2 regions of the Ornithinibacillus bavariensis genome follow, and region 1 is predicted to be linked to the other one. Evidence: riboswitches for the same ligand, from Rfam matches in the RefSeq annotation. Region 1 holds a riboswitch; the other holds the start of a gene.
What was found. A riboswitch is a leader RNA that binds a small molecule or an ion and turns the genes downstream of it on or off. The one in region 1 is predicted to bind S-adenosylmethionine.

Region 1 (4,220 bases):
TGAAATGGCACTTGGAGCACTTGAGGCGTTAGAAGCAAAAGGATTACTTGAAAATGTAGTAGTTGTTGGTTTTGATGCAACGGACGACGCTGTAGCAGCAGTTGAAGAAGGAAGATTAGATGCAACAATTGCTCAACAACCAAAATTAATTGGAGAAAAAGGAATTGAAGCTGCAGGCAAAATCATTAATGGTGATACAGTAGAAGAGTTTATTCCTGTTGAGCTTGAATTAGTAACAAAATAACGATTGTTAAATACCAGGTCAATTTCTCTTGACCTGGTATTTTTATAATGAATCTAATGTCTATCCCCAAACTTCCTTGGCAATTTCAGCAATAAACTTTAATTTATTCCATTGCTGTTCCTCGGTTAATTTATTTCCATGATGTGTGGAAGAGAATCCACATTGCGGACTAAGTGATAATTGCTCTAGCGGAACATATTGGGCTGCTTCTAGGATGCGTTTTTTAATCGTCTCTTTATCCTCTAATTCTCCAAACTTTGAAGTAACAAGTCCTAATACTACTTGAGCACCGCCAGCTGGGATATGCTCTAATGGCTTAAAATCACCCGAGCGATGGTCATCATATTCTAAGAAAAATCCACTTACCCTTTCTTTAGCAAACAAAGTAGGGGCAATATGTGCATAGCTTCCTTCGAACGCCCACCTGGATTCATAATTTCCCCGACATAAATGGGTGGTCACGTAAAGATCGTCAGGCTTACCCTCTAATACGCCATTGACGACTCGGAGCGCTAAATCAATTAATTCTTCACGTGTGAGACCGGGCTCATAAGCTACTAAACTTTCAGCATTTAAGCCTGCAATATAAACATCATCTAACTGTAGGTAACGTACACCAATATCATAGAAAGCTTTTAGTGCATCACGATAAGCTAGGATAATGTCATTAGCATATTCTTCGACTGTAGGATAGATTGCTGTATTTCTTATTCCTCGGTGAAATAGTTGGTTCGGGCTAGGTATTGTTTGTTTTGCCACTGCTCGCCCTGCAACAATTTCATTAAAAACCTTGAAATCCTCTAAAAATGGGTGTTCATGGTTAAAGGATATTTTTCCAATATTACGGACATCGTAGGGTTCGGTTTCTATTCCTTGGAAGGGTATTCCGCGTTCAGGAACATACCCCTCCAGGCCATTTAAATTTTCAAGAAAATCAATATGCCACCAAGAACGGCGAAATTCACCATCTGTTACAAGCTCGAGTCCTACCTCGATTTGTTTTGCTACAATTCGTTTAAGCTCCTGAGTCTCTATTTCTCGCAGTTCATCTTTGGTAATAATCCCATTTTTAAACTCTTCTCTTGCCTTTAATAGATTTGCAGGACGGAGTAAACTACCAACATGATCAGCCCGAAATGGTACTTTAACTAATCTATCACTCATTCTTTTTCCTTCTCTCTATATGTTATGGTAATAAAGCAAATGATCGTACAGGAAATCCTGATGCTTCTTTAGCCTTTGGTACAATATTAAAAATAACTGCACCTTTTGCAGGTAATTTGTCCAAGTTAGTTAGTAGCTCCACTTGATATGTATCCTGTTCTAGAACATAATACTCTCCTAAAAGTGCACCATTCTTTCTGTAATCTATTGCAGAGTCAGTATCAAATGTTTCATGTCCAACAGCTTTAATATTCCTTTCCTCGAATAGAAACTTTAGTGCATCTAGTCCCCATCCTGGTGCATGAGCAACACCACTTTCGTCTTTGTTATTGAACAAATCATGGTTTGGCCACCGCTTGCTCCAGTCGGTTCTTAAGGCAACAAAGCTACCTGCTTCAATTTGCCCGTATGTTGATTCGAATTCAAGAACATCAGCTACGGAAAGTGTGTAATCATTATCCATAGAAGCTTCTTTTGACCTATCAATGACAACGAGTGGTAAAACAAGCTCCTTCAATTCCAGGTCTTCAAGATAGCGTTTATTTCGGACAAAATGTATAGGTGCATCTAGATGTGTACCATATTGACCTGGAAACGTAAATTGTTGGGCAAAGAATCCTTCATCATGTGTGAATAAAGTTTTAAACTCTGCTGATTCAAAAGCTGAGAAGTGTGGGGATTCAGGACCAAACGTATGAGTCAAATCTACCCATTCTTTTTCTTTCAGTACTTCAATTACTTTTAATAATTCATTTGTAGCTTGAAAGCTCATCTTAACCACCTCATCCTATATTTTTTAAAACAAAAAACCTCTTCTTAAAAATAAGAAGAGGTGAATAAACTTCATGAATCTATCTCTTCTTATCTTCAAGCGTTACACTTCTGGAATTGGCACAGTACTCGTATGAGTCCGCTGCCGAGGCTTCAAAGGGCCAGTCCCTCCACCTCTCTGGATAAGAAATATTTCGATATAAAATTGTTAAAATCAATTTACACATGTTTTATTATATTGTCAATACCCTATAGTTCGCAAATTATAAAAATGTTGATGAATCAGAATCAATATACTGTTATGATGGATGTAGAAAATTTTTACATAAGGTTGGTGAAACAATGACACAACTGAGCCCAGAGGAGAAAAGGGAGATTGTACGTGAAGAATTAAATAAACTAGTAAAAGCTAGATATTTATCATTAAATATTGCTGCAAAGGTAGTTAATTCACATACAAAATATTATAGTAATCTGCCAAAAGGAAATCAGATTGAACAGGACACGAAAATACCAAAGCAGGAAGCACCTAAGCCACAGATGAATAGTATTAGGCAGACCAAGGAAGCACCTAAGCCACAGATGAATAGTATTACGCAGACTAAGGAAGAACTTCAGAAAGAAGTAAAACAAACTGTTCCTTCTCAACCAGTAATAAAGTCTAAAAAAGAATTAACTGCGAAACAGGTTAGAGAGCGTAACATTACATGGGGGCTAAATCTTGGTGTAATTTTACTACTATTAGGCGGATTGGTATTAGCAACTAGTACTTGGGAAATGCTAGGGAATTGGACAAAGACAGGGTTAATTGCAGCAGTATCTGTTTTATTTTACACCTTAGCATGGTTAACGAGTAGGGTATTGCATATTAAAAAAACAGGCTTTGCTTTTATCGTATTAGGTAGTTTGTTTTTACCAATAATCGTAGTTTCGGCAGGTTACTTCGAGCTATTTGGTAGCTATTTGTCTTTTTCTGGAGAGGGTAAATACCTATTCGGAGCGATCGGAACATTAGTGATCTTACCGATTTATGCTTTCTTGGCAATAAAACTAGCATCTCGATTGTTCGTTTGGTTTTCCTATGTCACACTGAGCGTATTAGTAGGACTAGTAATTGCTGCTCTACATTTACCAATTGATGGTTTTTATTTCAGTATTATGCTGTACAATGCACTACTAATTCTTGGTTATCGTACATTTAAGAATCATCATAAACTAACATTATTTTTAAAGGAGTTTATCCCTTTTATTCAAGCAAATCTTATCCTTTCTACTTTGCTGATGTTAGTATTCTATGATTCTGAAGTCATGTATAGTTTTAATTTGCTATTAACAGCCGTAATTTATTTTGCAATGATTTTTGTTAGTAATCATAGATCCTACCATTTCGTTTTTACTGCAATGCTAATTTATGGAGCATATCAGCTTGTAGAAAACTCTATCCTTGAAGGGGTAGGGGAGATTGCATATGCATTACTTGGAGTAATCTTTTTAGCACTACCGAAGCTTATCAAGGATTCTGGATCTTTGCATAAGATATTTCGTATAACAAGTGCTGTCGTATCAGCAATGGCATTTTTGTATATTAGTTTGGAAGGAATTTTACTAAGGGCTGGAGTAGGTTCCATCATATTAATGATAGCCTATATTATTATCGCTCTTAATTTTACTTATCTTGCGTCAACCGTTAAGAATAAGCTGTTTACGTATTTAAGTCCGATTTTTCTAGTAAGTGCCATATACGAATTAGCGTTATTAGGAAAGCTTTGGTTTAATTATGATTCTATTACATTTCCATTCTATCTATTTGTATTTCTTTTCTATCTGGTAGGTGGGTGTTTTGTTAATATAGCACTATGGAAGCCTATAAAAGAAAGTTCTCGTGACATTAGCGGACTGATGCTAATCATCACATTATTTATCGCACTACTGGATTCAACAAAATTTATACAGAGTCTGATGTTTTTCATTCTAGGATTGACTGCAATTGTCATGAACCATTATGAAAATCGAGTTGCAATGAAGAAAATTGCACCTTGGC
Region 2 (4,220 bases), on a different contig from region 1:
CATTAAAGGTAATGACTTGATAATAATCTGTATCCACTGATTGACCTGTACCAATCAGTCCATTCCACCACCCAGGCTCTTCCGGGTTTCCTACGGTTATATGATTGCCCGTTAATGCGTGGCAGACTAGAATGACGGGTGCATCGGCTGGACCTACCCATTCATATGCTAAGACTGCCTGTGTTAGGGTTTCCCCAGATTCTAATTGGATTGGACCAATAGCTACAGTTCCTGTAGTAGTTTGGTAGTTTGTTTGCTTAGACATCGACTTACCCACTCCTCAAGAAGGGTTAACTCATTTGTATTTGTTGTTTCTCTATCCCGCGAATTTTTAGTAGCTCTTCCAATAAAGAACGATTTGTTATCACCTTTATGCCTATGGCCTCCAAGTGATGAAGAATGGTGTCGTTCGCATTTGATTTTTCAACCCATAGTATTTTTACTTGTTTATTAACAAGTTCTTCAATTGCAGAAGGGGGAAGGTTGTCATCATTCACAATTACGGCATCTACACAAGCAGCGTCACTGAGGTTTTGGACATCAAAGCCATATAGCTTCAGTTTTTCTATATTGGTACTAACCACTTGTGATATTGAATATTCCGGAAAAGCAATTACCTTTTTATGAATGCCGTCAGTTCTATCAAATGGTGAGTGGAGAAGCCAATGAATAATCGGATCTTCGTCCGTATTTGTATTCTCTTCTTGATTCGTTGCTATTGCAATCGCTTGGTTTAAATCCTGGATAATATCTTCAATAGCTTCAATTCCGACAGATAGGCGAATTAATTCCGCACTGACGCCACTCTTCTTCAAATCCTCTCTACTTAATTGCTGATGTGTTGTGGATGCAGGATGAATAATTAGTGATTTAGCATCACCGACATTTGCAACATGGGACCAAAGCCTTATCGAATCAATCAGTTTACGTCCAGCTTCTCTGCCGCCTGCAATACCAAAGGTAATCATCGAACCAAAGCCACCTCGTAAATATTTTTTTGCGAGCTCATGGGATGAATGGCTTGGTAAGCCAGGATAGTTTACCCATTCGACCTGGGGATGACTTTCTAAATATGCGGCAACCTGCTCAGCATTTATACAATGGCGTTCCATTCGTAAATGTAATGTTTCCAATCCCTGTAGTAATAAAAAAGCATTTTGTGGACTTAAACAGGCACCGATATCACGGAGAAGCTGTACTCTTAATTTGGTTGCATATGCAAGGGGGCCAAGGTCTGCATAGCGAATACCATGATAGCTTTCGTCTGGCTGTGTGAATTCTGTAAAACGCGTATTATTCCAGTCAAATCTCCCTCCGTCTACAACAACTCCACCAATTGAAGTACCATGACCGCCAATCCATTTTGTCGCAGAATGCACAACGATATCTGCACCCCATGTTAAGGGCTTAGAAAGTATCGGTGTACCAAAGGTATTATCGATGATGAGTGGAATATGATGCTGATGGCAAATACTCGCAGCTCTTTCTATATCAAATACATTCAAGCTTGGGTTGGTAATTATTTCAGCAAAAACAGCCTTGGTTTTATCTGTAATTTCTTTACTGATTTCCTCAGGATTTGTTCCATCAACAAACTTTACTGTGATGCCATACTTTGGTAACGTCTTAGCAAATAGATTGTATGTACCGCCGTATAAATTACTATCAGCGATAATTTCATCACCTGCACCAGCTAGATTCAGTACAGCTAATGTAATTGCTGCCATCCCAGAGGACGTTGCTACTGCCTGTGTACCATCCTCAAGAATGGCTACTCGCTTTTCAAATGCATCAACTGTAGGGTTCATAATCCTTGTATAAATATTCCCAGGTTCTTTTAAGGCAAATAAATTTTGCGCATGCTCTGTGTCGCGGAAAACATATGAAGTAGTTTGATAGATTGGAAGTGCTCTTGAACCAGTTGCCAGATCAGGAATCTGGCCACCATGTAATAGAGTAGTTTCAGGTTGTTCAACATGAAAATTGGTCATTATTAAATTCCTCCTTATTTTTTGGTTGTCTGGAGGAAGAGAGAGGAAATAAAAAAGCCCTCTTCCTAAGAAGAGGGCGCATAAATTACAGTGCCGTTCCTCCTCTTATCTTCCAGATCTGTTTGACCTGTAGGATTTAGCACCTTTTAAGGAAAGTTGTCTTTCGCCTAAGGTTGCCGGGCTTCATAGGGCCTATTCCCTCCACCGCTCTTGATAAGAGATTAAAATGTATATTGAATAATATATTATAGACATTAAAATAATATGTCAATACTTATTTTATAATTATTTTTGTTGGTCCAAACTTTTCATTTTCTTTACAGGGAACCGATAAACGGAACCTAAATAGATGAGTAGGGCAAGCCATATAAATCCAAAGGAAATAAGGTGCTCTGTCTGGAACGTTTCATGATACACAAAAACGCCAATGATTAACATAATAGTTGGAGCAATATATTGCAAAAATCCCACCATAGCTAGTGGAATACGTTTAGCACCACTTGCAAACATTAGTAACGGTATTGCAGTTGCGATCCCTGCCCCCATTAGAAATAGGTTATCCTGTGTAGACCCGGCTGAAAAAGAGAATGCATTTTCCGGTAGTGTTAATAAATAGATGAGTGCAATAGGTGTCACAATCATCGTTTCAATGGTTAATCCGAACATGGCTGGAATGTCTACTACCTTTTTAAACAATCCATATAATGCAAAGGTTACCGCTAGAAAAATAGATACCCATGGGAAAACACCATAGCTGAAGGTGAGGTATAATACCCCTACTCCGGCTAATATCACGGATAGCGTTTGACTTCTTGTCAGTTTTTCCTTCAAAACTATAATAGCAAGTAGAATACTGACTAATGGGTTGATATAGTAGCCAAGGCTTGCCTGGATAACATGATCACTATTGACTGCCCAAATATAGGTAAGCCAGTTTAAACTAATAACGATTGACGCTAGTGTTATACTTATTAGCTTCTTTTTATCGTGAAGAATGGCCTTACACTCGTCAATAAACCCTGACCATTTCCTTGCAAAAAGCACAACTAAAACCATAAAAACAAAAGACCAAATAATACGATGAGCTAAAATTTCACCAGCTGAGATATGGTCAATTAGCTTCCAATAAATTGGTAGAAAGCCCCATAATATGTAAGCAAAAGTAGCATACAAAACACCAATCTTATCCGTATTCCGTTCCATTTCTAAAACCTTCTTTTTCTTAAATTTCTTATAAATAAACTCATTTTAAATTTAATTAATTGAAAAGGCAAAGAAAAGGCATTGCATAAGACAGACAGCTAGCCTGTTCGAAGCTGTTTCTAGGAATCATTGAAATGTCTAATGAAACAATAAAGAAAACGCTTTCATAAATTAGGATTATAGAATATGATATTACTAGATACAAAAAAGAGGAGGAGAAATTTATGGCAAGACATTATAAACATATGGAAACATCTGTTATTCATGAAGGCTACGATTCAAAGGACATGTTAGGAAGCCTATCAACACCATTGTTTCAAACCTCTACCTACACATTTGCAACAGCAGAACAAGGGGAAAGACGATTTGCTGGAGAAGAAGAAGGTTATATTTATTCACGTTTAGGAAATCCAACAGTAAAGGTATTAGAAGATAGAATTGCAGCACTAGAAAATGGCGAAAGAGGTCTAGCTTTTGGTTCTGGGATGGCGGCGGTATCTGCAGTTCTTATTGCGTTAACAAAAGCAAATGATCATATTCTTTGTTCATCGGGATTGTATGGCTGCACATTCGGATTGTTAACCATGATGAAAGAAAAATATAATATCTCGCATGATTTTTCCCAAATGGAGACAGAGGAAGATATCCGCTCCAAAATTAGGCCTGAAACAGCATGCATTTATGTAGAGACACCTATTAATCCAACGATGAAGCTAATCGATCTCGAGCTGGTGGTACGTGTTGCTAAGGAATACGGAATTCCTGTAGTTGTTGATAATACCTTCGCTTCTCCTTATCTACAAAATCCACTAGATTTAGGCTGTGATGTGGTGCTTCATAGTGCGACTAAATATATTGGTGGACATGGAGATGTGATTGCAGGACTTGTCGTAGGAAAAAAGGAATTTTTAGATGAGGTCGCCATGACGACTTTGAAGGATATCGGTGGAGTCATATCCCCATTTGATGCGTGGCTCTTATTACGTGGGCTAAAAACACTTCCTGTTAGGATGGATCGGCACAGTG

Region 2: it holds a riboswitch for S-adenosylmethionine, as region 1 does, so the genes downstream of both, HNR27_RS00520 (O-acetylhomoserine aminocarboxypropyltransferase/cysteine synthase family protein) here and HNR27_RS04980 (cyclase family protein) in region 1, are expected to answer to the same signal.

What each region holds. Positions count from the first base shown of each region.
Region 1 covers NZ_JBNPWZ010000002.1:221,760-225,979, forward strand. The annotation lists gene rbsB (ribose ABC transporter substrate-binding protein RbsB) at 1-244, shown strand, start outside; gene HNR27_RS04975 (5-methyltetrahydropteroyltriglutamate--homocysteine S-methyltransferase) at 305-1,408, opposite strand; gene HNR27_RS04980 (cyclase family protein) at 1,431-2,180, opposite strand; SAM riboswitch class I at 2,267-2,368, opposite strand; gene HNR27_RS04985 (SCO7613 C-terminal domain-containing membrane protein) at 2,522-4,220, shown strand, end outside.
Region 2 covers NZ_JBNPWZ010000001.1:111,884-116,103, forward strand. The annotation lists gene metX (homoserine O-acetyltransferase MetX) at 1-265, opposite strand, end outside; gene HNR27_RS00520 (O-acetylhomoserine aminocarboxypropyltransferase/cysteine synthase family protein) at 291-1,991, opposite strand; SAM riboswitch class I at 2,094-2,211, opposite strand; gene rarD (EamA family transporter RarD) at 2,277-3,194, opposite strand; gene megL (methionine gamma-lyase) at 3,419-4,220, shown strand, end outside.